One region of the Rhizobium sp. GW821-FHT14E12 genome, then DNA from elsewhere that is predicted to be linked to it. Evidence: predicted binding sites of a transcription regulator. Region 1 holds the regulator's gene; each other region holds the start of a gene.

Evidence for each region. The regulator PhoB, encoded in region 1, activates phosphate uptake and scavenging genes when phosphate is short. The targets are predictions, from matches to a motif close to TGTCATNNANCTGTCAT.
Region 2: a site for PhoB is predicted at 8,399-8,415, ahead of AC1RO0_RS01085 (esterase-like activity of phytase family protein). Genes of this name have one in related genera too.
Region 3: a site for PhoB is predicted at 8,588-8,604, ahead of AC1RO0_RS18065 (alpha-D-ribose 1-methylphosphonate 5-triphosphate diphosphatase). Genes of this name have one in related genera too.

Annotation. Positions count from the first base shown of each region.
Region 1 covers NZ_JBXAPH010000006.1:218,045-228,650, forward strand. The annotation lists gene AC1RO0_RS22070 (O-succinylhomoserine sulfhydrylase) at 1-598, shown strand, start outside; gene apaG (Co2+/Mg2+ efflux protein ApaG) at 921-1,313, shown strand; gene AC1RO0_RS22080 (Hsp33 family molecular chaperone) at 1,320-2,309, opposite strand; gene argF (ornithine carbamoyltransferase) at 2,359-3,276, opposite strand; gene AC1RO0_RS22090 (aspartate aminotransferase family protein) at 3,348-4,547, opposite strand; gene AC1RO0_RS22095 (GcrA family cell cycle regulator) at 4,975-5,511, shown strand; gene phoB (phosphate regulon transcriptional regulator PhoB) at 5,600-6,283, opposite strand; gene phoU (phosphate signaling complex protein PhoU) at 6,316-7,029, opposite strand; gene pstB (phosphate ABC transporter ATP-binding protein PstB) at 7,081-7,896, opposite strand; gene pstA (phosphate ABC transporter permease PstA) at 7,911-9,245, opposite strand; gene pstC (phosphate ABC transporter permease subunit PstC) at 9,242-10,606, opposite strand, start outside.
Region 2 covers NZ_JBXAPH010000001.1:206,114-216,719, reverse strand. The annotation lists gene AC1RO0_RS01105 (TfoX/Sxy family protein) at 1-253, shown strand, start outside; gene mfd (transcription-repair coupling factor) at 607-4,107, opposite strand; gene AC1RO0_RS01095 (FAD assembly factor SdhE) at 4,104-4,418, opposite strand; gene recG (ATP-dependent DNA helicase RecG) at 4,592-6,697, shown strand; gene AC1RO0_RS01085 (esterase-like activity of phytase family protein) at 6,740-8,236, opposite strand; gene AC1RO0_RS01080 (YiiG family protein) at 8,609-9,547, shown strand; gene AC1RO0_RS01075 (DUF502 domain-containing protein) at 9,609-10,310, opposite strand; gene glmS (glutamine--fructose-6-phosphate transaminase (isomerizing)) at 10,488-10,606, opposite strand, start outside.
Region 3 covers NZ_JBXAPH010000004.1:252,383-262,988, reverse strand. The annotation lists gene pgsA (CDP-diacylglycerol--glycerol-3-phosphate 3-phosphatidyltransferase) at 1-142, opposite strand, end outside; gene uvrC (excinuclease ABC subunit UvrC) at 356-2,398, opposite strand; gene AC1RO0_RS18095 (SDR family oxidoreductase) at 2,395-3,162, opposite strand; gene AC1RO0_RS18090 (outer membrane protein) at 3,527-4,162, shown strand; gene AC1RO0_RS18085 (glutathione S-transferase) at 4,270-4,866, opposite strand; gene AC1RO0_RS18080 (23S rRNA (adenine(2030)-N(6))-methyltransferase RlmJ) at 4,897-5,748, opposite strand; gene AC1RO0_RS18075 (molybdopterin-containing oxidoreductase family protein) at 5,830-7,953, shown strand; gene AC1RO0_RS18070 (NUDIX domain-containing protein) at 7,950-8,543, shown strand; gene AC1RO0_RS18065 (alpha-D-ribose 1-methylphosphonate 5-triphosphate diphosphatase) at 8,694-9,863, shown strand; gene purN (phosphoribosylglycinamide formyltransferase) at 9,877-10,554, opposite strand; gene purM (phosphoribosylformylglycinamidine cyclo-ligase) at 10,551-10,606, opposite strand, start outside.

The DNA of each region.
Region 1 (10,606 bases):
CGGTGCCCATATCGTCGTCTACTCCGCCACTAAGCATATCGACGGCCAGGGCCGCTCGCTCGGTGGCATCATCCTCTCCGACAAGCAGTGGATCGACGAGAACCTGCAGGATTATTTCCGCCATACCGGTCCGGCCATGTCGCCGTTTACCGCCTGGACGCTGCTGAAGGGGATCGAGACGCTGCCGCTGCGTGTCGCCCAGCAGACGGCAAACGCCGCCAAGATCGCCGATTTTCTGGCCGATCAGGGCAAGGTCGCCAAGGTGATCTATCCCGGCCGCAAGGACCACCCGCAGGCCGATATCATCGCCAAGCAGATGACCGGCGGCTCGACGCTGGTGGCCTTCGAACTGAAGGGCGGCAAGGAAGCGGCCTTCAAGCTGCAGAACGCGCTGGAGATCGTGAAGATCTCCAACAATCTCGGCGACTCGAAGAGCCTGATCACCCATCCGGCCACCACCACGCACAAGAACCTCACCGACGAGGCCCGCGCCGAACTCGGCATTTCGCCAGGCACCGTGCGCCTCTCGGCCGGCATCGAGGACGGTGACGATCTGGTCGAGGATTTCGCCCGCGCGCTGGCGCAGGTTTCGGCCTGAGTTTTGTCATCCAAACCCGCCCGGATCTCGTTCGGGCGGGGCGGCTTGCCTTGACAATAGGCATGCCGGATAGCTTAGGCCAAGGCCAATTAACCCTTGGAACTAGCCTTAGTCCCTGAAAAGCCGTATGATTTACCCGTTATAGGGGTTTTCACCGATCCGTTCCTTGACGGATCAGGTTGTGTATAGGATACCGCTAGATGTCCCGCTTTCGTGGGATCATGGAAAGCGGAGCAGATGCCCTAGACTTAAAATGCTGGAGCGTCCGATGTGCGTTTATTGGAACGCACGACGTTTCGGAGTAATGACCAAGGTGTCAGGCATGTATCGCGCTCTAACACGGGATATCGAAGTCGTCGTCGAACCTTTTTATCTGGAGGAGCAATCCGATCCGGATGACGACCGCTATGTCTGGGGTTATCGCATCGTCATTTCCAACCACTCCACGGTCAATGTCCGGCTGGTGACGCGCTATTGGCACATCACCGATCAGAACGGATTGGTGGACGAAGTGACCGGACCTGGCGTCGTCGGCGAACAGCCACGACTTGGCCCCGGCGATACCTACGAATATTCGTCAGGCTGCCCGCTCGATACGCCATCGGGCATGATGTTCGGCCATTATCAGATGGAGACGGACGACGGGGAACTCTTTCACGTCAAGATCCCCGCCTTCTCGCTGGATACGCCCAACCTGCTGCGGACGCTGAACTAAGCCCGATCAGGCTTCCTTTACCTCGGAGACTTCGAAGCGATAGGTGGTCGAGCAGAACTCGCAGGTGACAGCAATTTCGCCATTCTCCTGGCTCACCTCGATTTCCTCGGCGGAAAAGCCCTGCAACACGCCCTTCAGCTTGTCGCGCGAACAGGTGCAGCGATCGAAAACCGCCTTCGGTTCATAGACGCGCACGCCACGCTCGTGGAAGAGACGGAACAGCAGACGTTCGGTGCCGACCTGCGGGTCGGTCAGTTCGTCGGCATCGATCGTCTCGACCAATGACCGGGCTTCCTCCCAGGCGTCGTCCTCGACATGATGGCGCGGATTGCTATCGCCGTCGCCGCCATGCAGATCCGGCTGGCGCATGCGCTCCGGTGCTTCCGGCAGGAACTGCGCGATCAGCCCGCCCGCCCGCCAGCGATGGCGCGGCTTGCCGGCCTCGTCGCGATCGAACAGTTCGGCGGCACCCAGGCGAACGCGGGTCGGGATCTGTTCCGACTGACGGAAATACGTCCCGGCGATCTCTTCGAGCGAGGCGCCGTCAAGCGCCACGATCCCCTGATAGGGCTGGCTGTAGCGACCCTGATCGATAGTGAAGGCGAGCACGCCCTTGCCGAGCAACTGCTCCGGCTCGGTTTCGCCGGCGGCCACGGCCTTTGCCAGCGCCTCTTCATCGAAGCGGGCATAGGCGCGGACATTTTCCGGCGTGGCGAAATCGGCGACCAGAAGATCGACCGGTCCGTCGCCCTTGGTCTGCACGGTGAACTTGCCCTCGAACTTCAGCGAGGTGCCGAGCAAGACGGTCAGCACCACGGCCTCGGCCAAAAGCCGGGCAACGGGGGCCGGATAATTGTGCCGGGCGAGAATTGCGTCCAGCAAAGGCCCGAGCTGCACGGCGCGGCCGCGCACATCAAGACCTTCGACCTGAAAGGGAACGACATGATCGTCGCCGGCAAAATCGAATTGACCCAGCGAGGCTGCACTTTCCGCCATTGCTATACTCCTACTGCGCCCGCGGCATCAAACTCGCGGTTCTATATCCTCAGATCGCGCCCAGGCACCAAGCAAGAATCGACTTTTGCGCATGAAGGCGGTTTTCCGCCTCATCGAAAACAACGGATTGCGGACCATCGATCACTTCATCCGTCACTTCCTCCCCGCGATGCGCAGGCAGGCAATGCATGAACAAAGCGTCCTTGCCGGCCTGTGCCATCAAAGCCTGGTTGACCTGATAGGGCTGGAAGACGTTGTGACCGCGAGCCCGGTGTTCCTGATTCATGGAAACCCAGGTATCGGTTACCACGCAATCAACGCCAGCGACCGCACGGTCGGCATCATGCGAGAGCATGATTTCGGCGCCCTGGTTGCGGGCCCAGTTCAAATAGTGATCCTTTGGCTCGGAACCAAGGGGTACGGCCATGTTCATGCGATAGTCGAAGCGGGCGGCCCCCTCGATCAGCGAATGCAGCACATTGTTGCCGTCGCCGGTCCAGGCAATGGTCTTGCCCTTGATCGGGCCGCGATGCTCCTCGAAGGTCATGATGTCAGCCATGATCTGGCAGGGATGCGTGTCATCGGTCAGCGCATTGATGACCGGCACGGTCGCATGTTCGGCCAGCTCCAATAGACGCGAATGCTCCGTCGTGCGGATCATGATGGCGTCGACATAGCGCGACAGCACCTTCGCCGTATCGCCGATCGTCTCAGCCCGGCCAAGCTGCATCTCGGTGCCTGACAGGAACAACGTCTCGCCACCGAGCTGGCGCATGCCGACATCGAAGGAAACGCGGGTTCGGGTGGAGGGTTTCTCGAAGATCATCGCCAGCATCTTGCCGGCAAGCGGCTTGTCGGCCGTGCCCGCCTTTAGCGCCTGCTTTCGCACGATGGCATCATCGATGATGCTGCGCAGATCGGCAGCCGCGACGGCCGAGAGATCGAGAAAGTGTTTCGGAGAAGCCATGTTCCTACCTGTACTCTAGAAAACAACAACGCCCGCGTGGGGCAGAAACGCCCCGACAGCGGGCGCTGGATTTAGGCCGACTTTTTGACGCGAGCGGCGCGCACGGATTCTGCCGCGCGTTCGATGCGGGCAATGCCTTCGCGCGCTTCCTCTGCAGTCACCACCAGCGGCGGCAGCAGACGGATGACGTTGTCGCCGGCCGGCACGCCCAAAAGATGCTCGGCGCGGATTGCCTGCAACAGCTCCGCCTGCGGAATGGCAGCCTTGATGCCGAGCATCAGGCCCTCGCCGCGGACATCCTCGATGATATCGGGGAAACGATCCTGAAGCGAAGCCAGGCCCTGGCGGAAGACCAGTGCGATGTCGCGCACATGCTGCAGGAAGCCATCAGCCAGCACGATATCGAGCACGGCATTGCCGACTGCCATGGCGAGCGGATTGCCGCCATAGGTCGAGCCATGCGTGCCGGCCTTCATGCCCGAAGCGGCTTCCGCCGTCGCAAGGCAGGCACCGAGCGGGAAACCGCCGCCGATACCCTTGGCCACGGCCATGATGTCGGGCGTGACGCCGGACCATTCATGGGCAAAGAGCTTGCCGGTACGGCCGACGCCGCACTGGACCTCGTCAAGGATCAGAAGAAGGCCATGCTCGTCGCAGATCTGGCGCAGGCCGCGCAGGAACTCGTTGGTCGCGGGGCGGATGCCGCCCTCGCCCTGCACGGGCTCAATGAGAATCCCGGCCGTCGCATCGGTGACAGCGGCACGCACGGCGTCGAGATCGCCGAAGGGCACCTGGTCGAAGCCCGGTGCCTTCGGGCCGAAACCTTCGAGATACTTCTCCTGTCCGCCGGCGGCGATCGTCGCGATCGTGCGGCCGTGGAAGGCACCTTCGAAGGTGATGATATGGAATTTCTCGGGATGGCCCTTGGAGAACTGGTAGCGCCGCGCCGTCTTGATCGCGCATTCCAGCGCCTCGGCACCGGAATTGGTGAAGAACACCTTGTCGGCAAAGGTGGCTTCCGTCAGGCGCTTCGACAACTTCTCCTGGCCCGGCACCTCATAGAGGTTCGACAGGTGCCAGACCTTATCGGCCTGCGCCTTCAGTTCCGCAACCAGATGGGGATGTGCATGGCCAAGCGAATTCACCGCAACACCGGCGGCGAAATCGAGATAGCGCTCGCCTGTCTCCGTGAACAGCCATACGCCCTCTCCTCGCTCAAACCGCAGCGGAGCACGCATATAGGTGTCATAAAGCGGCGCGGTTTCAGCCATGGCCCGTATCTCCTCGATCACAACTTTTAGGGCCAATCGTTTCCTTCAAGTGAAACGGGCCCGGAAAAATCAAAAATGCCGCCTTGCGGCGGCTGAGGCACTATTGATGTTTTGCACCGCAATGTCAACAAAACAGGCGATTTAGCAGGCGCGGCAGAGCGCCTCTCGACGAGAGGTATGTCTTCAACTGCTAATATTGCAAAAATGCCACGCTTGGACAAGCAAGTTGGGGAAAACCCCGAAATCGATTCCCCAGGAATCATGCGTGTCTTGTCACGGAGTCAGCCTCACACTAGGTTAAACCCCAATTACTAGACTGCATGCGGCGGAACTAGTCACCACAATTTTTAAGCGTTTCGCGCCTCGCCCTAATGCGAGGCAATGGTGAAGGATTCTGCCATCGGAAACGCGACAGCGGAGACAGGGCATGAATTGGACAGACGAACGCGTCGAGAAGCTGAAGAAGCTGTGGTCCGAGGGTTTGAGCGCGAGCCAGATCGCGGCGCAGCTTGGTGGTGTCAGTCGTAACGCCGTCATCGGCAAGGTGCATCGCTTGAGCCTGCCGGGCCGAGCGAAGGCCGGCGGCACGGCGACGGCCGCCCGAGCGCAGAAGCGCAACACCTCGGCGCCGCGCGCACCGAACTACGCCTCGCGCGTTGCAACCCGCACGGTTACCCGTCAGCAGGGCGCGACGATGCTCAAGGAAGAAGTCGAGATCGATACGGTCAATGAGATCGAATATCGTCCGGCCGCCAATGTGGTTGTTCCGATTTCGCGCCGCCTCGGCCTGACGGAACTCACCGAGCGCACCTGCAAGTGGCCGGTCGGCGATCCGCTGAAGGATGACTTCCATTTCTGCGGCAACGACAGCCCGGATGCATCGCCCTATTGCGGCTACCATCAGCGCATGGCCTACCAGCCGGTGCATGAACGGCGCCGGCCGGCGGCTCAACCCCGCGGTTGAGATGCCCCATAGCCGAAATGAAAGAAACGGGCCGAAAGGCCCGTTTTCTGTTTCCGCCGCTATGTTGGATGACTGACCGGTTTCCCGCTCAGGCTTCCATGGAATAACCCGCGCCGCGAACGGTGCGGATGACATCCTGCATATTGGAGAAGTTCAGCGCCTTGCGCAGACGTCCGACATGGACGTCGACGGTGCGTTCGTCGACATAGATGTCATGTCCCCAGACACCGTCGAGGAGCTGCGACCGCGAGAAGACGCGGCTCGGCGAAGCCATCAGGAATTCCAGCAGGCGGAATTCGGTCGGCCCCAACCGCACTTCGCGGCTCTTGCGGTGAACGCGATGGGTCTCGCGGTCCAGTTCGATGTCGCCACAGCGCAACACCGTGGAGAGAACCTCCGGACGGGCGCGACGCAGCATCGCCTTGACGCGAGCCATCAGCTCCGGCGTCGAGAACGGCTTGACGACATAATCGTCCGCGCCGGTGGAAAGGCCGCGCACGCGCTCGCTTTCCTCGCCGCGGGCGGTGAGCATGATGATCGGCAGGCGCTCGGTCTCCGGCCGCATGCGCAGCCGGCGGCAGAGTTCGATACCGGACACGCCGGGGAGCATCCAGTCAAGGATCAGAAGATCGGGGATGCGCTCCTGGAGGCGAAGCTCGGCTTCGTCGCCTCTCAGAATGGTGTCGACCTCGAAGCCTTCAGCCTCAAGATTATAGCGCAGCAGAACGCTGAGCGCTTCTTCGTCTTCTACAACAGCAACTCTCGGAACCATGCGTCTCTGGTCTCCTTTTCTTGGCGTCTTCGTTATTCCGTCACCGCACCGACGGTGTTGGCGGTATCGTCTTTCGGGCGCTCGCCTTCCGGCTGGCTGCCGGTCGCCATGTAATAGATCGTCTCGGCGATGTTGGTGGCATGGTCGCCGATGCGCTCGATGTTCTTGGCGCAGAAGAGAAGATGCGTGCAGGTGGTGATGTTGCGCGGATCTTCCATCATGTAGGTCAGCATCTCGCGGAAGAGCGAGGTGTACATCGCATCGATTTCCTCGTCGCGCTCACGGATCGAGACGGCCTTGTCGGGCGAACGGGTCGTGTAGACGTCGAGCACTTCCTTGAGCTGGCTGAGCGCCAGTTCGGAAAGATGCTCGATGCCGCGCGCCAGGCGGCGCGGAACACCGTGGCCCTGCACGGCGATGACGCGCTTGGCGGTGTTCTTGCCGAGGTCGCCGACGCGCTCCAGATCGGCGGCGATGCGAATGGAGCCCATGATTTCGCGCAGGTCGGCCGCCATCGGCTGGCGACGCGCGATGGTGACGATCGCCTTGTCGCCGACTTCGCGTTCGGCGTGGTCGAGGACGACGTCGTCGGAAATGACCTTCTGTGCAAGGGCGGCATCGCCATGCACCAGGGCGCGGACGCTGTCGCTGACCATCTGCTCCGCCAGACCGCCCATTTCCGCAATGCGGCGCGTCAGGAACTTCAGGTCTTCGTCATAGGCAGAGAGAATGTGAGTGGAGACCATTTTTCTATCCTCAGGGTGAAACGTGTGAAGGGAGCCGCGCGCGGGATATCATCAACCAAAACGGCCCATGATGTAATCCTGCGTGCGGAAATCGTCGGGATTGGTGAACATCTTATCGGTATCGTTCTCCTCGACCAAATGGCCGAGGTGAAACATTGCGGTGCGTTGCGAGACGCGGGCGGCCTGCTGCATGGAATGCGTCACGATGACGATCGTGAAGTTTTCCCGCAGCTCGTGAATCAGTTCCTCGACCTTGGCCGTGGCGATGGGATCGAGCGCCGAGCACGGCTCGTCCATGAGAATGACTTCCGGGCTGACGGCGACGGCGCGGGCGATGCAGAGGCGCTGCTGCTGGCCGCCCGACAGGCTGGTGCCGGCTTCCAGCAGCCGGTCCTTCACCTCGCCCCAGAGACCGGCCTTCTGCAGGCTGGTTTCGACGATATGGTCGAGATCGGCCTTGGAGCGATGCAGCCCATGGATACGCGGGCCGTAGGCGACGTTCTCGTAGATCGACTTCGGGAAGGGATTGGGCTTTTGGAACACCATGCCGACGCGAGCACGCAGCTCCACGACATCGATGGCGCTGTCATAGATATCCTGATCGTCGAGCGTGATCTTGCCGGTGACGCGGCAGGTATCGATCGTGTCGTTCATCCGGTTCAAGCAGCGCAAGAAGGTGGATTTGCCGCAGCCGGAAGGGCCGATCAGCGCGGTGACCGTATTGACGCGGATGTTCAGGTCCACACCGAACAGGGCGCGCTTGTCACCATAATAGACCGAGACGTCCTGGCCGATCATCTTGTAGGGGATCGTCGTCATCTTCCTGGCCAATGCCTTCTCGCCTGCGGCTTCCGTCATCATGTTCATTCCGTCTTCTCCCTCTACCAGCGCCGCTCGAAGCGACGGCGCAGCAAGATGGCTCCGATGTTCATCGCAACAAGGAAGAAGAGCAGGACGATAATGGCCCCGGAGGTTCGCTCGACAAAGGCACGCTCGGCTTCGCTCGCCCACATGTAGATCTGCACCGGCAGGGCGGTCGCCGGATCGAGCGGCGACGTCGGATAATTGGCGACGAAGGCGACCATGCCGATCAAGAGCAGCGGCGCGGTTTCGCCGAGCGCATGCGCCAGCCCGAGGATCGTGCCGGTCAGGATGCCCGGCATGGCGAGCGGAAGGACATGGTGGAACACCACCTGCATGCGCGAGGCGCCGAGACCAAGCGCTGCGCTGCGGATCGACGGCGGCACGGCGCGCAGCGCCGAGCGCGTGGCGATGATGATCATCGGCAGCGTCATCAGGCTCAGCACCAGCCCGCCGACCAGCGAAGCCGAGCGCGGCAGGCCCATGACATTGATGAAGACCGAGAGGCCGAGCAGACCGTAGACGATCGACGGCACAGCGGCGAGATTGTTGATATTGACCTCGATCAGGTCCGTCAGCCGGTTCTTCGGCGCGAATTCCTCGAGATAGATCGAGGCGGCGACGCCGACCGGCAGTGCCAGCACCAGCACGGTGAGCATCAGATAGAGCGAACCGATCAGCGCGACGCCGAGGCCGGCCGCTTCCGGACGGCTGGAATTGCCGGACAGGAACAGGCCGCTGTTGAACGCCTTATGGAGCGCGCCGCTGGCGGTAAGCTGCTTCATCCAGCCGAGCTGCCGGTCGGAGACCTTGCGGTCCGTCTCATTCGCCGTCAGGTCAATCTGCCCCTTGTTGGCGGAATCGATATTGGCGCCGGCAAGCAGCGTGATCTTCACCGTTTTCCCGATGATGGAGGGGTCGGCCATGACCTTGTCGCGCAGCACGCTCCGCGCACTGTCCGAGACCATCGCCGTTGCCTCACGCACGAGCACGCGATTGGCGGGATCGATGTCGAGCGCCTTCACCAGGGCATCGCGGACGAGAAGCGGATAGTTGGCCGCGACCAGCACCTTCGGATCGCTGGCGCGCTTGCCGGCCGGATCGATCGCCTTCTCGGCAAACTCGATCGGCAGGGTGATCGAGGTCTGTACGAAGGCGGTATAGCCGTGGCGCACCACGGTCGAGACCAGAGCGATGAGGAAGACAAGGCCGAATGTGACGGCGGCGATGCCATAGGCACGGAACCGGCGCTCGGCGGCGTAACGGCGCTTGATGCCGATATCGCGCCGCGCCGGTGCGCCGGGCGTCAGCCCGCGCGGGATCGGCGGCTTTGCGGAGAATACGACATCGCTCATTCGTATTGCTCCCTGTAGCGGCGGACGATGTAGAGTGCGTAGACATTGAGGCAGAGTGTCAGGCAGAAGAGCGTGATGCCGAGCGCGAAGGCGACCAATGTCTGCGGCGAGGTGAATTCGAGATCGCCGGTCAACTGGTTAACGATCTTCACGGTGACCGTCGTCATCGGCTCGAAGGGGTCGAACTGCATGCGGGCGGCGACGCCGGCCGCGAGAACGACGATCATCGTCTCGCCGAGTGCCCGCGAAGCCGTCATCAGCAGCGCGCCGACGATGCCCGGAAGGGCTGCCGGCAGGAGAACGCGCTTGACCGTTTCCGATCGCGTCGCACCGAGGCCGAGCGAGCCGTCGCGCAGCGAGCGCGGCACCGCCATGATGATGTCATCGGAGAGCGAGGAGACGTAGGGGATCAGCATGACGCCCATGACGAAGCCTGCGGTCAGGACGCTCTGCGCCTCGATGAAGCTCGCATAATTGCCCGTCAGCAGGCCGTTGATATCAGCGGAGATATCGCGCAGGAAAGGTCCGACGGTCACGAGCGCGAAGAAACCATAGACGATGGTCGGAATACCGGCCAGCACTTCGAGCATCGGCTTGGCAAGGGAGCGTACGCGGGCCGAGGCATATTCGGCCATGTAGATGGCGGCGAACAGCCCGACGGGAACCGCGACCAGCATGGCGACTAGGCTGATGTAGAGTGTTCCGGCCAATAGCGGGATGAGGCCGAAGGTGCCCGTCGTTTGCGCGCCGGCGCCGGTGAAGCGCGGATCCCAGACTGTGCCGAAGAAGAATTCGGCGGCGGGCACCATGTTGAAGAAACGGGCCGCCTCCGACAGCATCGAGGCCGCGATGCCGAGCGTCGTCAGCACGGCAATCGACGAGGCAACGATCAGGCCGCCGAGAATGACCTGCTCCACCCGATTGCGGGCGCGAAAACGCGGCGCGATGGCGCGCAGTCCATAAATGGCGCACAGAACGGAGAGGATGATGGCCACAGCCGACATGACGACACGGCTCACATGGCGCATGCCGTTGTATTTGTTGGCGGCATCGACCATGTAGCCGGTCGGCCGGACGGCGAGCGGCACACCCTTCTGCGCCAACACCAGCTGGAGATCGACCGAACCGGCGGCGACGGCGGCGAGCTCCTGGTTGTCGAGCAGGCGCATGCCGTGGGCGATGCTGCGCACCACACCGTAGCTGAGGTTGAGCTCGGCCTCCGGCAAGGTTTTCACTTCCTCGGGAAAGGATTTGAGCACGACGTCGTCGATCACCTGCGGGCTGATGACGAGCCATGCGCAGATCAGCGCCAGCGCCGGCAAGACCGCCCAGATGGCGACATAAGCGCCGTGATAACCGAG
Region 2 (10,606 bases), on a different contig from region 1:
TGCCATCGCTCTGTATCGTGGAGACCATGTCTTCGCCATGGTGTGGAAGGGAGCGGTCTATTTCAAAGTAGACGAAAACACCCGAAAAGATTTCGACGCGGCAGGGTCGCACGCCTTGGAATATCATAGCCAAGGCAAACCCCAAGCCCTCAAGTCCTACATGGAAGCACCGGCCGATGTTTTGGAAGATGACGAGACATTGGTTCAATGGGCCGAAAAGGCGTATCGCGCCGCAATAAACAGTCATCACTGACTGCGGCCTCTATCGTCGACATTCTGCGCTTTGAACGGATTTCCGCTCGAACTTGCTCTGGCTTTGTAACATCCCATCGTCGTTACGGCAGAACACCGAACGGTAGCTGTCTCCGTCAAGTCGCGAAAATAACAGTGGCTTACCCTTCCTACAATCTCGGCCTCGGGGGGGGTTATGGATTCACAGTCTAGTACGCTCGCCAAACGGTGCACGGAATTGTCACTGACGTGCTCCCTTTACTGTCGAGCATAACGCATCGGATTGGCGAACAGCAGGTATGGCTATTAGTCCCTTGGAAAGCTGCCGGCCCCAAAGCTGTCGTCAATACCACCGCCTGCTGATTACCGGTCTTTCTACTTCGCCAGCTCCGCCAACTGCGTCATAACCACAGCCGCCCCCTGTAACCTCTTCTCCGGCGTCGGCAAATCGCGCGTCAGGAACACGCTATGGTCGGGGCGGATCTTCGCCATGGTGCCCTGCTTGGCGATATAGCCGACGAGGTTGGCGGGGTTTGGGAATTCCTTGTTGCGGAACTGCACGACAACACCCTTGGGGCCGGCATCCAGCTTTTCGACATTGGCGACGCGGCAGAGCGACTTGATGTAGACGATCTTCAGGAGATGCTGCACCTCGATCGGCATCGGTCCGAAACGGTCGATCATTTCCGCGCCAAAGCCGTCGATTTCCTTGATTTCGGTGATCTCGCCGAGGCGGCGATAGAGCGCCATGCGCAGATGCAGGTCCGGCACGTAGGCGTCGGGGATCATGACCGGCGTGCCGACGGAGATCTGCGGTGACCAGCCGGTGTCCTGGATCTCGTCGACACCCTTGACCTCGGCAACGGCCTCTTCGAGCATCTGCTGGTAGAGTTCGAAACCGACTTCCTTGATATGGCCGGACTGTTCCTCGCCGAGCAGATTGCCGGCGCCGCGGATATCGAGGTCGTGGCTGGCGAGCTGGAAGCCGGCGCCGAGCGTGTCGAGCGATTGCAGCACCTTGAGGCGGCGCTCGGCCGTCGTCGTCAGCACCTTGTTGACCGGAAGCGTAAAGAGCGCGAAGGCGCGTACCTTGGAACGGCCGACGCGGCCGCGCAGCTGATAGAGCTGCGCCAGGCCGAACATGTCGGCGCGGTGCACGATCAGCGTGTTGGCCGTGGGCACGTCGAGACCGGATTCGACGATGGTGGTCGAGAGAAGCACATCGTAGCGACCTTCATAGAAGGCGTTCATGATGTCCTCGAGCTCGCCGGCCGGCATCTGGCCGTGGGCGACGGCAACCTTCAGCTCCGGCACATCCGATTGCAGGAAGGCGTGAATGTCGGCAAGATCGGCGAGGCGCGGGCAAACATAGAAGCTCTGGCCGCCGCGATAATGCTCGCGCATCAACGTTTCGCGGATCACCAGCGAATCGAAAGGCGAGATGAAGGTGCGGACCGCCATGCGGTCGACCGGCGGCGTGGTGATCAGAGACAATTCGCGCACGCCGGTCATGGCGAGCTGCAGCGTGCGCGGGATCGGCGTCGCCGACAGCGTCAGCACATGCACGTCGCTCTTCAGCTCCTTCAGGCGCTCCTTATGCTTGACGCCGAAATGCTGCTCCTCGTCGATGACCAGCAGACCAAGATTGGCGAACTGGATGCCGGCGCCGAGCAGCGCATGCGTGCCAACGACGATGTCGGTCTTGCCTTCAGAAACTTCCTTCTTGGTCAGTGCCAATTCCTTGGCTCCGACAAGGCGGGATGCCTGTTGTATGCGGATTGGCAGGCCACGGAAGCGATCGGTGAAAGTCTTAAAGTGCTGACGCGCCAGAAGCGTCGTCGGCACGACGACCGCGACCTGCGCGCCGTTCATGGCAGCAACAAAGGCGGCGCGCAGCGCCACTTCCGTCTTGCCGAAACCGACGTCACCGCAGACGAGTCGGTCCATCGGCCGGCCGGCGCCGAGATCGTCGCGCACCGCCTCGATGGCGTTCATCTGGTCTTCGGTCTCGTCATAGGGGAAACGGGCGGCGAACTCGTCATAGAGGCCATCCGGGGTGCTGAGCACCGGTGCATGCCGCGTCAGGCGCTCGGCCGCGATGCGGATGAGCGCGCCGGCCATATCCAGCAGGCGCTTCTTGAGCTTGGCCTTGCGCATCTGCCATGCGCCGCCGCCCAGCTTGTCGAGCTGCGCTTCGGTGCCCTCGCCGCCGTAGCGCGACAGGAGATCGATATTTTCGACCGGCAGGAAAAGCTTGGCCTCATCGGCATATTGCAGCTCGAGACAGGCATGCGGCGCACCCGCCGCTTCGATGGTTCGGAGGCCGACAAAACGGCCGATGCCGTGTTCGGCATGGACGACGATCGAGCCCTCGTCGAGACCTGCCACTTCCGAGATGAAATCGGCGGCGCGCTTGCGGCGCTTGGAGCGGCGCACCATGCGGTCGCCGAGAATGTCCTGCTCACCGATGACGACGAGATCGCCAACTTCAAAACCGGCTTCCAGGCTCAGCACAGCTGCGGCCGCCTCGCCTTTCGCCAGCGTGGCGAGATCCTTGAAAGCCTCGACCGTCTTGACGCGGGCAAGCCCATGTTCGGCAAGCACCTGCAAGAGGCGGTCGAGCGAGCCTTCCGTCCAAGCCGTGATCATTACCTTGCCGCCGGCGGCGCGGCGTTCGGCTATGTGTTTGACCACGGAATCGAAGACATTGACGCGCTCGGCGTCCGCGTTTTCGGTCGCGGACCGCGCCCAGCGCGGACCCTGACGGGCATCGATGTTGATGACGCGGCGAGCCTCGCCCTCATGCTCGTTGAAAGGCGAGATGCGGATGGCGTTGAAGGCATCGAGCGCCTTGGAAAGGCTGCCGCCGTCGAGATAGAGCTGGCCTGGCGTTACCGGCTTGTACGGCGTGCCCTGGGACATCTGGCTCTTGGCCGGCTGTCCGGAGTTCAGGCGGGCATCGTAATAATCGAAAACGAGCTTGGAGCGCTCCTCGGCGGCTTCACGCACCGTATGATCCGTGACCAGCCGGAAGCCTCGGAGGTAGTCGAAAACCGTCTCCAGCTTCTCGTAGAACAGCGGCAGCCAATGTTCCATCCCAGCATAGCGGCGGCCCTCGGAGACAGCGACATAGAGAGCGTCATCGCGCGTTGCGGCACCAAATGAGGAGAGGTAATTCTTGCGGAATCGGCTGATCGTATCCGGCGTCAGCGTCACTTCGCTCATAGGATTGAGATCGAGAGAGCGGACCTGACCGGTCGTGCGCTGGCTGGCGGGATCGAAGCTGCGGATGCTTTCCAGCGTATCGCCGAAGAAATCGAGGCGCACCGGCTCTTCCGTTCCCGGCACGAAGACATCGAGGATACCGCCGCGCACGGCATATTCGCCGACTTCGCGCACGGTCGCGACGCGGTCGAAGCCGTTGCGCTCCAGACGGCCGGCGACGTCGTCCATCCGGACCTGATTGCCCGGCCGGGCCGAGAAAGCCAGGCTCTCGATCACATCCTGCGGCGCCACTTTTTGCAGCATGGCATTGACCGTCACCAGTACGATCGCCGCATGCGGCTTGCGATGGTAGGCGATAAGGCCGCTCAGGGCCGCGAGACGGCGGGCCGAGGTGTCGGAGCTGGGTGATACGCGGTCATAGGGAAGGCAATCCCAGGCAGGCAGCGGCAAAACCGGAATTTCGGGCGCGAGGAAACCAAGCATCTGCTCGACATCGGCCATATGCTGGCCGTCCGACATCACATAAGCGATCGGCTCACCGGTGCGGGCCAGTTCGGCCAGCAGGAAGGGCTCCATGCCCGCAGGAACATGGCCAACCGTCAGCGGCTCGCTCGCCGCGAGCAGTTTCTTCGCGTCGAACCCTGGGATCATCTGGTTATCCCAAGCCTTTCCGCGACCTCTTCAAAATCCGGCTTATAGGCGGCCACACGCTTGAAAAGCGGCGTCTGCAGATGCTCGGGCACCGGCAGCGTTCCGAGGATCCACCGGACGAGATCATTGTCTTCCTCATCCATGATGCGCTCGAACTCATCGAGATCGGCCTCGCTGAGTCCCGGCAATTCGTTGTCGGCGAACTGGCCGAAAACGAGATCCATCTCGCGGAGGCCACGGTGCCAGCAGCGAAACAGGATACGGCGGCGGCGGGGATCGAGATCGGCACTGCTGAGTGTCAGCCCAGTCATCACAAAAACCTTTATGTTGATGCGTCTCTATAAAACCAGCCTTGGAAGGTGGGAACCGCTTTTTCGGAAAAAAGCGCCTGACATTCAATTTTCCGGGGAGTGTGTGCCTCGCGGAAGCCTCCGTGGCGGTCAGCTCTTGCCAAGACTACCCTCCCCGTCGCATTTTGCCGGCCATGCGACCCGCCATCCTCGACCCGTTATTTGCGTCCATTTCTTCGCTGCCCGGCGTTGGGCCGAAGGTCGCCGAGCTGCTGGTGAAGCTGCTCGACCGGGAAACCATCGACGATTGCCGCGTCATCGATCTCCTTTTTCATGCGCCACACTCCATTATCGACCGACGGGAGCAGCCGGGCATCGCGCGGGCGCCGCAGGGCGCGATCGTCACCATTACCGGACGCGTCGACCGCCACCAGCCGCCGCCGAACCCGCGCAGCAACGTGCCCTATCGCGTCTTCCTGCATGACGAGACCGGCGAACTCGGCCTGGTATTCTTCCGCGGCAAGGCGCAATGGCTGGAAAAGCAATTGCCGATCGATGAGACGGTCACCGTCAGCGGCAAGGTCGACTGGTTCAATGGCCGCCCGTCGATGGTGCATCCCGACTACATCATGCGCGAAAGCGAAGCGCAGAACCTGCCATTGGTCGAACCCGTCTATCCGCTGACGGCGGGGCTCGCGCTGAAATTCCTGCGCAAGACCATCGAGGCGGCGCTGACACGCTTGCCGCAACTGCCGGAATGGGATGACGAGGCGCTGGCGCAGAAGCAGGGCTTCCCCTCGATATCCGACAGCTTTCACATGCTGCATTCGCCGCGCGACGCCGCTGATCTCGACCCGCAGGCGCCGGCCCGCCGCAGGCTTGCCTATGATGAATTCCTGGCCGGGCAATTGTCGCTGGCGCTCGTCCGTCAACGGCTGCGCAAAGTCGCGGGACAGCCCGTGCATCCGACTGGAGACATCAGCCAGAAGATATTGGAATCCCTTCCTTTCTCCCTGACGAATAGCCAAACGGCAGCCATTGCCGATATCCTCAAGGATATGGCGGGCACCGAGCGCATGCTGCGACTGCTGCAAGGCGATGTCGGCGCAGGAAAGACGCTCGTCGCGCTGATGGCGATTGCGGCCGTCATCGAAAGTGGCGGCCAGGCCGTATTGATGGCGCCGACGGAAATCCTGGCGCGACAGCATTATGCGACCATCGCGAAATTCGCCGCCAACGCCAATCTCTCCGTCGAAGTGCTGACCGGCCGCACCAAGGGTCGCGAGCGCGATGCCATCCTCGAGCGCATCGCTTCCGGTGAGGCACAGATCATCATCGGCACGCATGCGCTGTTCCAGGACAGCGTCAGCTATGCGAACCTGATGCTGGCCGTCGTCGACGAGCAGCACCGCTTCGGAGTCCACCAGCGCCTGCGGCTGACGGCGAAGGGCATCTCGCCGCACATGCTGGTGATGACCGCAACTCCGATCCCGCGCACGCTGGTGCTAGCCGCCTTTGGCGATATGGATGTTTCCAAACTCACCGAGAAGCCGGCCGGCCGCAAGCCGATCCAGACGATCACCATCCCGACCGAACGAACCGGGGATATCGTATCCCGGCTGAAGAGTGCGCTGTCAGAGGGCAAGAAAGCCTATTGGATTTGCCCACTTGTGGAAGAATCCGAAGAATCCGATTTAATGTCCGTCGAGGAGCGGCATGGAACGCTCGTCAAGGCGCTTGGTCCCGGCATAGGCCTGATCCACGGCCGCATGAGCGGGCCGGAAAAAGATGCCGTGATGATGGCCTTCAAGAACGGCGAAATCCGGCTGCTGGTTGCCACGACGGTCGTCGAGGTCGGTGTCGACGTGCCGGATGCGACGATCATGGTGATCGAACATGCTGAGCGTTTCGGCCTGGCTCAGCTACACCAGCTTCGCGGCCGCGTCGGACGTGGCGACGAAGCCTCGACCTGCATCCTGCTCTACAAAGGCCCGCTCGGCGAGACCGGCCATGCGAGGCTATCGATCATGCGCGATACCGAGGACGGCTTCCGCATTGCCGAGGAGGATCTGAAGCTGCGTGGCGAAGGCGAGCTGCTCGGCACGCGCCAGTCCGGCACGCCCGGCTTCCGCATCGCCAGCCTCGAGGCCCATGCCGATCTTCTGGAGATCGCCCGCAAAGACGCCGCCTATCTGATCGACCGCGATCCGGACCTGACCGGCGAGCGCGGCATGGCGGTACGCACCCTGCTCTATCTCTTCCGCCGCGACGAAGCGATCCGGTTCCTGAGAGCCGGATAGTTGGACGGACGCAGCAGGCGCGTCCATCCCTCTCAAAAGCTATTACTTGGCAGACAAGCCAGGGATCGTCACCTGGAACACCTGGAACATGGTGTCGACGTCAGCCCCACCTTCACCCTTGTAGGCGGCGCCCACCTGAAAACCGTCCTGTGTCAGGAAGTCGTTGTCATTGGCGACGAACAGGAAGTAGTCGTCCGGCAGCTTCGGATCGAGAACGCTGACGAACGACATGGCCTCCCACTTTTCGGAGAGGTTGTTGCGATCGTTCGGTGCGCCGTTATGGAGACCGAAGCGGCCAAGGGTGGCGCTATCGTTGATGTCGATCAACTGGCTAACCGTTGCGGGCTTCACCGACGCATCAAGAACACCCTTCGGAGCAACCGGCGTGTCGGCATCGAATTTGCTGCCGGCGATATCGGTGGCAGTCGAGATGTCTACGACGTTGATGCTGCGGTAGAGCGACTTTTCGCCTTCCATGCCGTAGCCGTTGTTGCTGTCGCGCGCCAGCATCAGGAAGCTCGTCGGCGAAAGCGCCACGATTTCGCTCTGAGCAGCGACAGCCGTCTTGCCCTTGTTGTTGGTGAAGACCGGCAATGGCACGACATATTCATGCACCAGCTTCAGATGGGCCAGGTCGGTGGCATCGTAGACCAATGCGCGAGTGTTCTGCCGGGTCGAACCGGAATCGCCGCCGTCCTGGCGCGTCGCCGATTGCAGCACGGCGATCAGGAACTTGCCGTCCGGGGTCATCGACATGCCTTCGAGGCCCTGATTGTTCTGGCGTCCACTGGTCGGATCCTTGGGGTCGGGCGCGCTTTCGCCGGGGCCGGGATTGTTCGAGGCGAAGTTCACGGCGCCGTTACGCATCGGCAGCAGCGCCGCCGGCGGCGGCGTGGCGGACATCATGCGGCCCTCGGCGGAGAAGCGGTAGATATAGGGACCATATTCGTCGCTGATGAACATGGTGCCATCGGCCAAGCGGACGATGGCTTCGTTGTCGAGCGAGATCTTGCCGTTCGGTGCTTCAGGCAGCAAGGGCATGCCATCTTCCGGATGGCGACTGCCACCCGAGGGATCGAGGCCGGTGGTGTCGGCGCCCTTGTTGTCGGCCAGCAGCATGGTGTCGGCCAGCTTGGCAACGACGCCCGATTGCTCCTTGCCAGCCGGCGGCGTTGCGCCTGGGGCGACCGGTATCAGTTGAACGTCGATGGTGTTGAGGCGCGGACGATAATCAGTGGTGCCGACGACGTTATAGCCACGATCCGGCAGCAGCCATAGCGATCCCTTGTAGGAGCCATCGGCATTGCGCACCCAGTTCTTGGCGTCGATCGACATGCCCGAACCCGAGCCAAAGGTTTCACCGAACTTGTCGCGCTGGTTAGCCGGGATACGGCCGACAGCGACGAGGCCCTTGTTCACCAGCGTGACGCCACCGACGGCGACGGAACTATCGGCGAAGGCCACGACCGGCATTGCGAAAACGCAAGTGGCGAGCGCTGCCGACAGCAGCGGCAAACTCATTGAACGCAAATTTCTCACGGCAATATCCTCCTAATGAAAACTCTTTGTGCTGGAATGGCGTTCATCTCCCGATCGGTCGAAAACCATGTCGAACGATAGTGTCAGGCTCCGTTGAGCCGAAAACATTCGACCATGAGATGTGCCCGCCTGCCCTTCCGGCAACCGGTCTAGAACGGCAATATGATAGGGACATGACAGTTCGATCCGGCTGATGCGACCGGCTGGCCGGATGATCGCTAGCATAACGTTCCGCTCGTCCGCCACGACATCTTGAGATTGAAACCGTGCCGCATTTGGCGTAGGTCGTTCCTAAGCCTGCTGCGAACCTTGTTTGCGATGTCCTCGCAATAATCGCCGTTAACGCCACAATATAGCGAAGGGTTTCACTCCATGAAGACGTCTGCTTCTGTCGCTGTTCTCGCGATGGCATTCACCGCAATCCTGGGCCTCTCGGCCTGCGACGATCAGTCGAATTCCACTGCCGCCAGCAATCAGTCCTCGGCCGATACGGCATCGAAGCTGGCGAACAGCGCAAAATTAAACGACTACGTGCTGGCCTATAATGATCTCATCGGGGATTCCGGCCTGCTGGCGCAATATCAGGCCTATCAGAACGCCAATATTTCGAAGAGCGCGACCTCCGACAATATTACCGAAGTCAGCAAAGGCTCGCTCGAACGATCCGCGGACAAATTGAAGGCGGTGCGCGGCGCAAAGGGCGATGCGTCCACAGAACTCGATACCGCCGCCGACAAGCTGATCTCCGCGCTTGGTCAGGCCGTGCCCCGCCTCTCCGGCCTGAATGTCTACTATGCCAGCAAGGCCTACATGGAAGACGGGCTCGCGCGCGGAAAGCGCGAGGATCCGTTGATGCTTGCCGATTTCCAGACTGCGGCCGCCGCGCTGGAGGAATTCCATCAGCAATTGCAGAAGGAGCTTGATCGTCGGGAACAAGCCGAGCTTGCCAAGATCAAGGAACGCGGGGACATGCCGGTCTATCAGACACGGCTTGCCCTCAGCCAGGCGAGACAACTGGTCGATCTTCTCAATAGTTCGGAAGATCCTGGTAAGCCTGCTCTACAGAGTCAGATAGACGCAAAGATCACCGATCTGGAAAAGACATTAGAGGATCAGCGCGCCGCCTTGGCAAAAGCCAAACAGGAAGGCGGCAACAGCGTCAATACTCCTCTTCTTGATGGCATCAACGACAGTTTGACCGGAATGGTCGGCGACTTCCGCCAGATCAAACAGGATCCCACGCCGGACAAATATCAACTCGTCGTCACCCGCTTCAACAGCGCGATCGAAATGTTCAATAGCGTGAGATAGAAGCGTTGCATCGCAGGGACTGGCCGGCGCGCGAGCTACCGTTCCAACACGCGATCTCGCATTAAGACAGGGATTTCATCGGGACGGGCGGCGGCAATTCCTTGGCTGCAATCAGCTTCTCCCGATATTCGGGCGAGACCAGGCCACCCGAAATCAGAAGCTTGGCCCCGTCTTCCGGGCTCATGTCGAGAAGCGTGATTTTCTCGCGCGGCACGAAGATCAGGAAACCGGCTGTTGGTACTGGGGTCGGCGGCAGGAAAACCGCCACCATATCATGCCCCATGGCATTGAATTTCGAGGCGATTTCGCCTTTGGCATCAGTCGAGACGAACACCATCGACCAGAGACCGGGGCTCGGATATTCGATCAACCCGACCTTCTTGAACGACGTCCCCTGCTCCTTCAGCACGGTTTCGAAGATCTGCTTCAGGCTCTTGTAGATGGTTCGCACCAGCGGCACGCGCTGCACGATCGACTCCCCGAAGCGAACGATGCTCTGGCCGATCAGGTTCTTGGCGAGGAAGCCGATGATGGTGATGAAGATCATCGCGATCACCACACCCGTACCGGGAACGGCGAAGTTCAGATAGCTCTCGGGATCGTAGCGCGCGGGAATATAGGGTCGGACCCAGCTATCGGCCCAATGGATGACAGACCAGGTTAGCCAGAGCGTGATGGCAATCGGCGCGCAGATAATGAGGCCGGCCAGGAAATTGTTTCTGAGCCGTGTCGCCACGGACATTTTGATGGGCTTTTCCGTCATTCGCCGTTCGAAAACTCCGTTCCGTCGCCAACCGCTAACCGGCAAATTCCCCCACCACCTCCTTGATGAATCGTGCCAGAAATCGGCGCAGTGCACAACCCGGCAGCCACGCCACCGGGCCGGATATCGGCCCAGTTCACGACGACGTTATCACACGAAAATAAATGAGGCCGCGCCTTACTCCACCGTCACCGACTTGGCGAGATTGCGTGGCTGGTCGACATCCGTGCCCATGAAGACGGCCGTGTGATAGGCGAGCAGCTGGATCGGCAGCGAGAAGATCATCGGCGCGATGA
Region 3 (10,606 bases), on a different contig from region 1:
TGAAGATCCAGAGCGCTACCCATCGAGCGAAATCGGATCCTTCCAGCCTGCCTTCGACGAAGAAGCACAGGACGATCAGCGGTACGCAAAGGATGCGGCCATAGGTGAGCAGATTGGGAATGCTGTATGCGCGCGAAGCCATGGGATTCGTTTCGTTTCGGTTGTTTTACCGGACCTAGATGGACTTGTCCTTGAGGACGCCATCTCGTTCCAGTCATTTGATTTAGCATGATCTTGCCCAAAAACCGCTCGGCACTTTTTGAGACCATGTCCTAGATGATGGTTTGAGAACCTTACCGTCAACATTGTTTCTGTTTTTTCGTCACTATTCCGTGGAATTTGCGACGGGCTGTTCCTATTTCGCGGCGTCCTCGTGAAAATGGTTGTAGACCTGCGTTGCCACGGCTTCCGATATGCCTTCGACCGCCATCAGATCGGAGAGCGCGGCGCGCGACACGGCCTTGGCCGTGCCGAAGTGTTGCAGCAGCGCCCGCTTGCGCGAGGGGCCGATGCCGCCGATTTCGTCCAGCGGGTTCTTCACCATCTCCTTTTTGCGCCGCGCCCGGTGCGACCCGATCGCGAAACGGTGCGCCTCGTCGCGCATGCGCTGGATGAAGTAGAGCACGGGATCGCGCGGCGGCAACGTAAAGCTCTCGCGGGAAGCGGCAAAGAAGCGCTCGCGGCCGGCATCGCGGTCGACACCCTTGGCAACGCCGATGGCGATGACGCTGTCAGTGATTCCCAGCTCTTCGAGAATGGCGCGCACGGCCGTCATCTGCCCCTGACCACCGTCGATGAGGATGACGTCCGGCCATGCGGGGAAGGGCTGATCGGCTGCATCTACGACGGCAGCCTCCGCCGCGCCGCTGCGATCCGGTATGCCCTCTTCCTTTAATAGACGGGAGAAGCGCCTTGTCATGACTTCGCGCATCATGCCGAAGTCGTCACCGGGCGTGATGTCGGTCGATTTGATGTTGAACTTGCGGTACTGGCCTTTGACGAAGCCTTCCGGCCCGGCCACCACCATGCCGCCGACCGCATTCGTGCCCATGATGTGCGAGTTGTCGTAGATCTCGATGCGCTGCGGCACGTAGGGGAGCTGGAAGGTCTCCTTGAAGCCCTCGAGCAGCCGCGATTGCGAGGCCGTCTCTGCAAGCTTGCGGCCATGCGCCTCGCGGGCGTTGGCAACGACATGATCGACCAGATCGCGCTTCTCGCCGCGCTGCGGCACCAGGATCGAGACCTTGTGGCCTGTCTTTTCGCTGAGCGCGGCCGCCAGCAGCTCGATCTCCTCCACCGTTTCCGACAGCAGGATCTGCTTCGGCACCGGCTTGTCGTCGTAGAACTGCGCCAGGAAGGAGTTCAGCACCTCGGCGCCTGAAAGCGATGGGTCGGCCTTCGGGAAATAGGCGCGGTTGCCCCAGTTCTGGCCGGTGCGGAAGAAGAACACCTGAATACAGGAGATACCGCCCTCGTGGTGGATGGCGAAGACATCGGCTTCTTCGACGCCGGCGGGGTTGATGCCCTGATGGCTCTGCACATGCGACAGCGAGGCCAGCCGGTCACGAAAGACGGCGGCGCGCTCGAAATCGAGATCCTCGGCGGCGGCGTTCATCGCCTCGGCCATATGCGCCTTGACGTTCTGGCTCTTGCCGGACAGGAAATCCTTCGCCTCCTGCACCAGCTCGGCATACCCTGCATCGCTGATCTCATGCGTGCAGGGGCCGGAACAGCGCTTGATCTGGTAGAGTAGACAGGGCCGGGTGCGGGTTTCGAAGACGCTGTCGGCGCAGGTGCGGATCAGGAAGGCACGTTGCAGCGAATTGATGGTGCGGCCGACGGCGCCGGCCGAGGCGAAGGGACCGAAATACTCGCCCTTGCGGGCGCGGGCGCCGCGATGCTTGAAGATTGCCGGCGCCCGGTGATTGCCGGTGATGAGAATATAGGGAAAGGACTTGTCGTCCCGCAGCAACACATTGAAGCGTGGCCGCAAGCGCTTGATCAGATTCGCTTCCAGCAGCAGCGCTTCCGTCTCTGTGCGGGTGGTGACGAACTCCATGTTCGCGGTTTCGCGCACCATGCGGGCGATGCGGTTGGAATGCACCCGGCCCATCGCATAGTTTGCGACACGCTTCTTCAGACTGCGTGCCTTGCCAACATAGAGCACATCGCCGGCTTCGTTGAACATGCGGTAGACGCCGGGATTGTTCGGCAGCCGCTTGACGAATTCAGCGATCAACTCGGCGCCGCGAAGGCCGGTCTCGTTCTTGCCGCCTTCGTTCCAGTCGACGGGCGCGACAGGGGAGGCGCCAGCATCGCCCTCTACCTCGATGTCGTCTTCGATGTCTTCTGATTCGTCATAGAGAATGCCGCCGTCGGGCAGCTTTCGTCCGTTCATTCCATGCTCTCCGAAACATCAGGCGTTTCCCAGGCAAGGTGCTGGCCGCCGTCGAGCGCTATCATTTGGCCCGTGATCGAGGGCGTGTCAAAAAGAAAGCGGACGGTGCGGCCGAATTCCCCAAGTCCGGGCGCGGCCTTCAATATGAGACCGTCGATTTGCGCCTGAAAGTCCTCTTCCGTCTGCCGGACGCTGCGCACTGTCGGCCCCGGGCCGATGGCGTTGACGCGGATGCGTGGCGCAAAGCTCTGTGCCATCGTCTGGGTCGCCGTCCAAAGCGCGGCCTTCGACAGCGTATAGGAATAGAAGCGCGGGTTGAGCGCCCAGACGCGCTGGTCGACAATGTTGACGATCAGCCCGGGAACGCCGTCCGGAAGCTGGCGCGTGAAATCGGCTGCCAGGATCGAGGGCGCGCGGACATGCACGGCAAAATGCGCGTCAAAGGCTTCGGCATCGAATCGGTCGGCGGAGTCGCCTTGGAAAACAGAGGCGTTGTTGACCAGCAAATCCAGCGGTCCAAGCTCCGAAACGACCCTTTCGATCAGCATCGAGGTCTCTGTCGAATTTTGCAGGTCGGCCTTGATCGCAATTGCCTTTTTGCCCTGTTGCCGCAATTCCGCCACGATCTCGGCCGCCTCGGCGAACGATCGGTTGGCGTGCAGCGCCACCGCAAAGCCGTTGGCCGACAAATCCTCGGCCATTGCTCGGCCTATTCTTTTTGATGCACCCGTTATCAGCGCGGTGTGTAGTTTTTCCTGGCTCAAGATGCTGCCTTTTCCTCGCCGTTACCCAACAGAAGCTCATATAGGGCGTCGATACACCATATGAAATGGTGCTTATGCAACACAAGCGACGACGATGACCGGTGTAAATCTTTAGATATATTTGGAGTAAAATAAGTATACGCGCTTTAACCACTCGTTATGGTTAACAATTCGTCTGTTGCGCTGAAGCAACATCGAAATTCAGCCACGCGTGTGCCACAATGATATCATAATTTAGCTCTTCGATTTCCTCATTTGCATTCCAATTTCAGTGTCGATCCGGGAGGGGACATTTAGTAATTGCTCGTGGTGCTCCGAAGTCGACAACAGTAGACCAAGAACACGAGCCTGAAAGGAGAAAAGTATGCGTACTCTTATCAAGACCCTCATGGTCTCCGCCTTTGCTATTGGCGGCTTCAATGCAGCTCATGCCGCAGACGCCGTAGAGCAGATTCCGCAGCCGCCTGTTGCACAGGACGCCGCTCCGGCCATCAACAACTGGTCCGGTTTTTACATCGGTGGTGCAGGTGACTGGCAGAAGGGTGAATTCCACAAGCGCACTGGCAACGGCTACGGCTTCGGCGGCCAGGCGTTCACCGGTTACAACTGGCAGCAGGGCCAGATCGTATACGGCGTTGAAGCTGACCTCGGCTACTCCGGTTTGGACGCGAGCCGCAACGGCCTGACTGCCAAGAACGGCGTCAACGGCTCGGTTCGCGGTCGTCTCGGCTACGACTTCAACCCGTTCATGCTGTACGGCACGGCCGGTCTGGCTGTCGGCCAGAACAAGCTTTCCGACGACACCTCGTCTGACAGCAAGACCGCTGTCGGCTACACGGTTGGTGCCGGTGCTGAAACCTTCCTGACCAACAACGTAACGGCTCGTATCGAATATCGTTACACCGACTACGGCAAGGAAAAGTTCAACCTCGACTCTGGCAACTTCTCTCGCGGTTACGACGAGCAGAGCGTCAAGGTCGGTATCGGCGTGAAGTTCTAATCATCTGACAGCAATGTCTGACGAAGAAGCCGGGGTTTTGCCCCGGCTTTTTTCGTTTCAGTATGCTGGTGGATCCGCGCATTCGTCATGCGGGAGCTTGACGACAATCAGCCCTGCGGCTTCATCGACTGATAGTCGGGGAAATGCTTTTCGAACTTGCGTGCCCAGCCGATCAGGTCAGCGTGGTCCGCTTCCCATTCTCCTTCGAACCGCAATTGCAGGTAGCCAAGCAGGGAAGCCAGCGCAAAGTGCCCGCCATGCAGCTTCTTGCCGATCTTCGGCGGCTCGGCATTGAGATGGGTGAGGGCGCGGCCGACCTTCGTCCACTGGCGGTCGATCCAGGGCTGATGCTGCTTGTCCGGATCGCGCAGGCGGCGTTCGTAGACGATCGATAGCAGGCATTCGTTGGTGCCGTCGCAAAGCGCTTCCAGCACTTCGGCTTCAGTACGCTTGCTGTCTTTCGCGGGATAGAGCTTCTTGCCTTTCCGCCGATGGAAATATTGCATGATGGAGCGGCTGTCGAAGATCGCTTCGCCGTCATCCGTCAATAGCGTCGGGATCTTGCCGAGCGGATTGTTGTCGACCAGCACGTTAGGTCCGGCATTGGTGTCGACGCGGATTTCGTTGATCTCGATGCCGAGATGCCGGGCGGCCATCCGCACCTTGCTGGAAAAAGGGGAGGTGGACGAGCAGAGCAGCTTCATGGATTCACCTTGTCATGTACGGAATGAAATTCAGTGCTCGCCGCGCAGCCAGAAGGCCCGTTGCGAGGCAAAACGGTCCTGCGCCAGCATATCTTTCAGCGCCGGCAGCAGCGCGTGCAGCTCGTCTTTCAGCGTGAAGGGTGGGTTGACGATGATGAGACCGGAGCCGGTCAGCCCGGTGAAGCCGCGGTCGCTTTTGACCGTCAGTTCAGCGCAGAGCATCTTGGGGATCTCCAATGCCTGCAGCGCCTCGTGGAAGGCCTTGATCGGCGCATCTTTCTTGATCGGATACCAAAGGCAATAGGTGCCGCCGGGAAAGCGGCGCCAGGCTTTGGCAAGGCCATCCGCCAGCCGCTCATATTCGCCGTCTTCCTCGAAGGGCGGATCGACCAGCACAATGCCGCGCTTCTCCTTCGGCGGCAGATGCGCGCCGAGCGCCAGCCAGCCGTCGAGCTCGGTGATGCGGGCATGGTGGTCGCCCTCGAACAGCCGGTGCAGCCGCTGGAAGTCCTCGGGGTGCAGTTCCATGGCCGACAACCGGTCCTGCGGGCGGAACAGCATGCGGGCAAGCTTCGGCGAGCCGGGATAGAATTGCAGGCCGCCATCGGGATTGAGCTCGCGAACGGCGGTCAGATAGGGCTCCAGCAGATCGGCGAGCTGCGGCACGAGTTCGGCGTCGAGAAGCCGGCCGATACCGTCCTGCCATTCGCCGGTCTTCTGCGCCTCTTCCGAGGAGAGGTCGTAGAGTCCGATGCCGGCATGGGTGTCCAGAACGCGGAACGCCTTGTCCTTGTTCTGCATGTAGCGGACGAGCCGGGCGAGCACCGCGTGCTTGAGCACATCGGCGAAATTGCCTGCGTGGTAGATATGCCGATAGTTCATTTTCGGTGAAGTCCGTATGATTTGTTGCGATGGGCGAGATTATGCCTTTTGGCCGGACATGGCTTGAAATATACAAATACGATGAACATTGCGACCCCCATTCCAGCCAAATCCAAGATAGGTCACACGGCCTGTCCGCACGACTGTCCCTCCACCTGTGCGCTGGAGATCGATCTGACCGAGGATGGCAAGGTCGGTCGCGTGCGCGGCGCGAGGGACCATTCCTATACGTCGGGCGTCATTTGCGCCAAGGTCGCCCGCTATGCCGAGCGGCTTTATCATCCCGACCGGCTGATGAAGCCGCTGCGCCGCGCTGGCGCTAAGGGCGACGGACGCTGGCAGGAGCTCTCTTGGGACGACGCGCTGGACGAGATCGCCAATGCCTTCGTCAAGGCCGAGGCGAGGGACGGCAGCGAGGCGGTCTGGCCGTATTACTATGCCGGCACCATGGGCCTGGTGCAGCGCGACAGCATCAATCGCCTGCGGCATGCCAAGCGCTATTCCGGCTTCTTCTCCTCGATCTGCACCAATCCCGCCTGGACCGGCTTTACCATGGCGACCGGCACGCTGCGTGGCCCGGACCCACATGAAATGGGCCGTACTGATTGTGTGGTGATCTGGGGCACCAACGCGGTTGCGACCCAGGTCAACGTGATGACCCATGCGGTGAAGTCGCGCAAGGAGCGCGGCGCCAAGATCGTCGTCATCGATATCTACGACAATCCGACGATGAAGCAGGCCGATCTGGCGCTGATCGTCAGGCCGGGCACGGATGCGGCACTCGCCTGCGCCGTCATGCACGTCGCCTTCCGCGACGGCTATGCCGACCGCGCCTATATGGCCAAGTATGCTGACGATCCCGCCGGTCTGGAAGCGCATTTGCAGACCAAGACACCGGAATGGGCGGCAGCGATCACCGGCCTGTCCGTAGATGAGATCGAGACCTTCGCCAAACTCGTCGGCACGACGAAGAAATCCTATTTCCGTCTCGGCTACGGCTTCACCCGCCAGCGCAACGGCGCCGTCGCCATGCATGCGGCGGCCTCGATCGCTACGGTGCTCGGCTCCTGGCAGTATGAGGGCGGCGGTGCCTTTCATTCCAACAGCGATATTTTTCGCATGGACAGCAGCGAACTGACTGGCCGGTCGATGCTGGATCAGGATATCCGCATGATCGACCAGTCGCAGATTGGCCGCGCGCTCACTGGCGATGCCGTGGCGCTGCGCCATCGCGGGCCGGTGACGGCGATGCTGATCCAGAACACCAATCCGGTGAACATCGCGCCGGAACAGCGGCTGGTGAAGCGCGGCTTTGCCCGCAACGACCTCTTCGTCGCCGTGCACGAACAATTCATGACCGATACCGCCGAAATGGCCGATATCGTCATCCCCGCCACCATGTTCGTCGAGCATGACGATATCTATCGCGCCGGTGGCCAGAACCACATCCTGCTCGGCCCCAAGCTGGTCGAGCCGCCTTCGGCGGTGCGCAGCAATCTCTTCGTTATCGAGGAACTGGCCAAGCGCCTCGGCGTCGCCAATTGTCCCGGTTTCGGCTTTTCCGCGCGCGAGATGGTCGACCGTCTCCTGTCGGATAGCGGCCTGCCGGATTACGATTACTTCCTCGAGCATAAATGGTTTGACCGTCAGCCGGCTTTCGAGGAGGCGCACTTCCTCAACGGCTTCGCCCATCCCGACGGCAAGTTCCGTTTCCGTCCGGACTGGGTCAACCAGCCCGCTCCGAACCGCCCGCCGGAAGCTGTCGGCTTGCTCGGTCCGCACATTGAACTGCCGGAGTTTCCGGATCAAGTCGATGTCATCGAAGTTGCCGATCCGGACCATCCCTTCCGGCTTGCGACTTCGCCGGCGCGCAATTTCCTGAATTCGAGCTTCGCGGAAACCAAGACCTCACGCCTAAAGGAGGGCCGCCCAGAGGTGATGATCAATCCAGCGGACGCCGCAGCGCTTGACGTCATCGATGGCGATCTCATCCAGATCGGCAATATCAGGGGCGACATCCGCCTCCATGCGCGCATCACGACGGAAGTGAAGCCCGGTGTATTGATCGCCGAGGGGCTGTGGCCGAACAAGGCGCATGTCGATGGCGAGGGCATCAATGTGCTCACCGGCGCTGATCCCGTCGCTCCCTATGGCGGCGCGGCCGTTCACGACAACAAGGTCTGGCTGCGCAAGGATGCGAGATGACGAAGTTCGAAAAGGCGAAGGTCGAGATCGTCAACGAGAAGACGCTCTCGGATCAATGGACGCGGCTTAGCAACTACGACATCGACTATACGGATTCCAGCGGTGAGACGCACAGGCTGAAGCGCGAGATCTATCATCGCACACCGGCCGCCTGCATTCTGCTCTACGATCCCAAGCGCGAGACGGTCATCCTCGTGCGGCAGTTCCGCCTGCCGGCCTATCTCACCGGTTTTCCCGCCTGGATGATCGAAGTGCCGGCCGGCTTGCTCGATGGCGATCATCCGGAAGAGGCGATCCGCCGCGAGGCGATGGAGGAAACCGGCTTCCGCGTCCGCGATATCAGGTTTCTTTTCAAGACATTCACCTCGCCGGGCGCGGTCACCGAAATCATCCATTTCTTCGCCGCCGTCATCGACACCACGGACCGTATCGCTGACGGCGGCGGGCTTGCTGAGGAACACGAGGACATCGAGGTGCTCGAAGTCCGGCTGACCGATGCGGTGGCGATGATCGAGGCCGGCGAGATCTACGACGCCAAGACGGTCATGTTGCTGCAATGGGCCGCCTTGAACAGGGCGAGCTTGGGATAGGTCGTTTGGAAGCGTGCAAGCACTGTCAAAATCAGTGCTGCGATCTTCATCACGGTGTCACGAATCGCGCCTATCGGGAGGCATTCGCCGGATAGGTCCGGACTATTGTCATGTGTTTGAAACAATTGACGCTATTCTAGGAGAAAGCCGATGTGGCTCAGCAATTTCACGCTCGTTCTTCCCAATGAGGTCGTCGATCAGGGTTCCGTTCGCATCGAGGACGGCGTGATCGCCGAAATCCGCGCCGAGCCAGTGGCGAACGCGACCTTTAACGGCGGTGGACGGTTGCTGATGCCGGGCTTTGTCGATTTGCACGGCGATATGATCGAGCGCGAGATCGCGCCGCGCCCGAATGCGACCATGCCGATCGATTTCGGCATCCACGAACTCGACAAGAAGCTTGCCGCAGCCGGCGTCACCACCGCTTACGCAGCCGTCTCCTTCGCCACGGAAAGCGTCTACGGTCATGTGCGCTCGCTGGAGACCACTTCGGCAGTCATCAAGGGCATCAGCAGCCTACGCGATCACCTGCTGATCGACCATCGCGTCCACGCTCGCTACGAGATCACCAATGTCGGCGCCGCACCGACGCTGGAGCGGCTGCTGGAGGATGGCGTCGTCGATATGGTGTCGTTGACCGACCACACGCCGGGGCAGGGGCAATACAATAATATCGAGGCCTATGTGCTCAGCATGTCCGAGCGCCGCTCGATGTCACGGGAAGCGGCGGAAGAGATGGTGGCCCGGCGTATCGCCATGCGGCAGGACCCGGATATCGAGCGCAAGCTGCACGACATCGTCGGCCTCTCCTTGAAGCATAAGCTGTCGCTGGCGTCGCATGATGACGATAGCGCAGAGAAGGTGGCCGAGATGCATGATCTTGGCGTGACGATCAGCGAATTCCCGGTGACGCTGCCGGCTACCGAAGAGGCGCATCGTCGTGGCCTCTGGACGCTGATGGGCGCCCCGAACGCGCTGCGGGGTCAGTCCATGTCAGGCAATCTGAGCGCTCTCGATGCGGCGAAAGCGGGCCTGCTCGGCATCATCGCCGCCGACTATCATCCGGCTGCCTTCGTGCCGGCGATCTTCAAGATTGCCGAAGTTGCCAGTGGTGGCCTGCCTGCGGCGGTCGCCATGGCGACGGCAAATGCTGCGCGCTCTGCCGGCTTGACGGACCGCGGCGCGATCGCTGTCGGACAGAAGGCAGATCTGGTGGCTGTCGAGCACGGTGCGGTTCACCGCATCCGCGCGACCTTCCGCAACGGCCGCGTCGTCTATAGTGATGGCACGCTGCATCCGCTGATGGCGATGGCTGCCTGAGGGGGAAGTTCGACTAGATCCGGCTGACGTCGCCAAGCAGGGACAGGATCTGCTGTCCGGCGACAGCCGGTGTCTTTGCCGTGGCAATGGCCTTGCCGCCTTCCATCCGTACCTTGCCTTCCGCCAGCAGTCGCAGCGACTGCGGATAGAGCTGATGCTCGATCGTCAGCACGCGGGCGGCCAGAGCATCGGCGGTATCGTCGGTGAGCACCGGCACGGCGGCCTGGCCGATCACCGGACCTTCGTCCATGCCTTCGGTCACGAAATGCACGGTGCAGCCAGCGATCCGCTGGCCGGCGTCGATGGCGCGCTGATGTGTATGTAGGCCGGGGAAAAGCGGCAGCAGCGATGGGTGAATATTGATGATCCGGCCTTCGTAGCTCTGGATGAAGCGGCCGGTGAGCAGACGCATATAGCCGGCAAGGCAGATGATGTCGGGCGACAGTGCCTCGAGCTGCGCGAGGATGGCCTCCTCATGCGCGTCCTTGCTGGCGAAATCCTTGCGCACGAAGGCGAAGGTGGCGATGCCCTCGGCGGCGGCCTTCGCCAGTCCGCCGGCATCCGCCTTGTCGGAAATCACGCCGACGATCTCGGCCGGGTAGTCCGAAGCCGCAGCCGCCTTGACCAGCGCCATCATGTTGGAGCCGCTGCCCGAAATGAAGACGACGACGCGTTTGCGGGCCGAACTCATATTGCCAGCGTACCCTTGTAGACCGTGCCGGCAGCGCCTTCGTCGCGGGCGA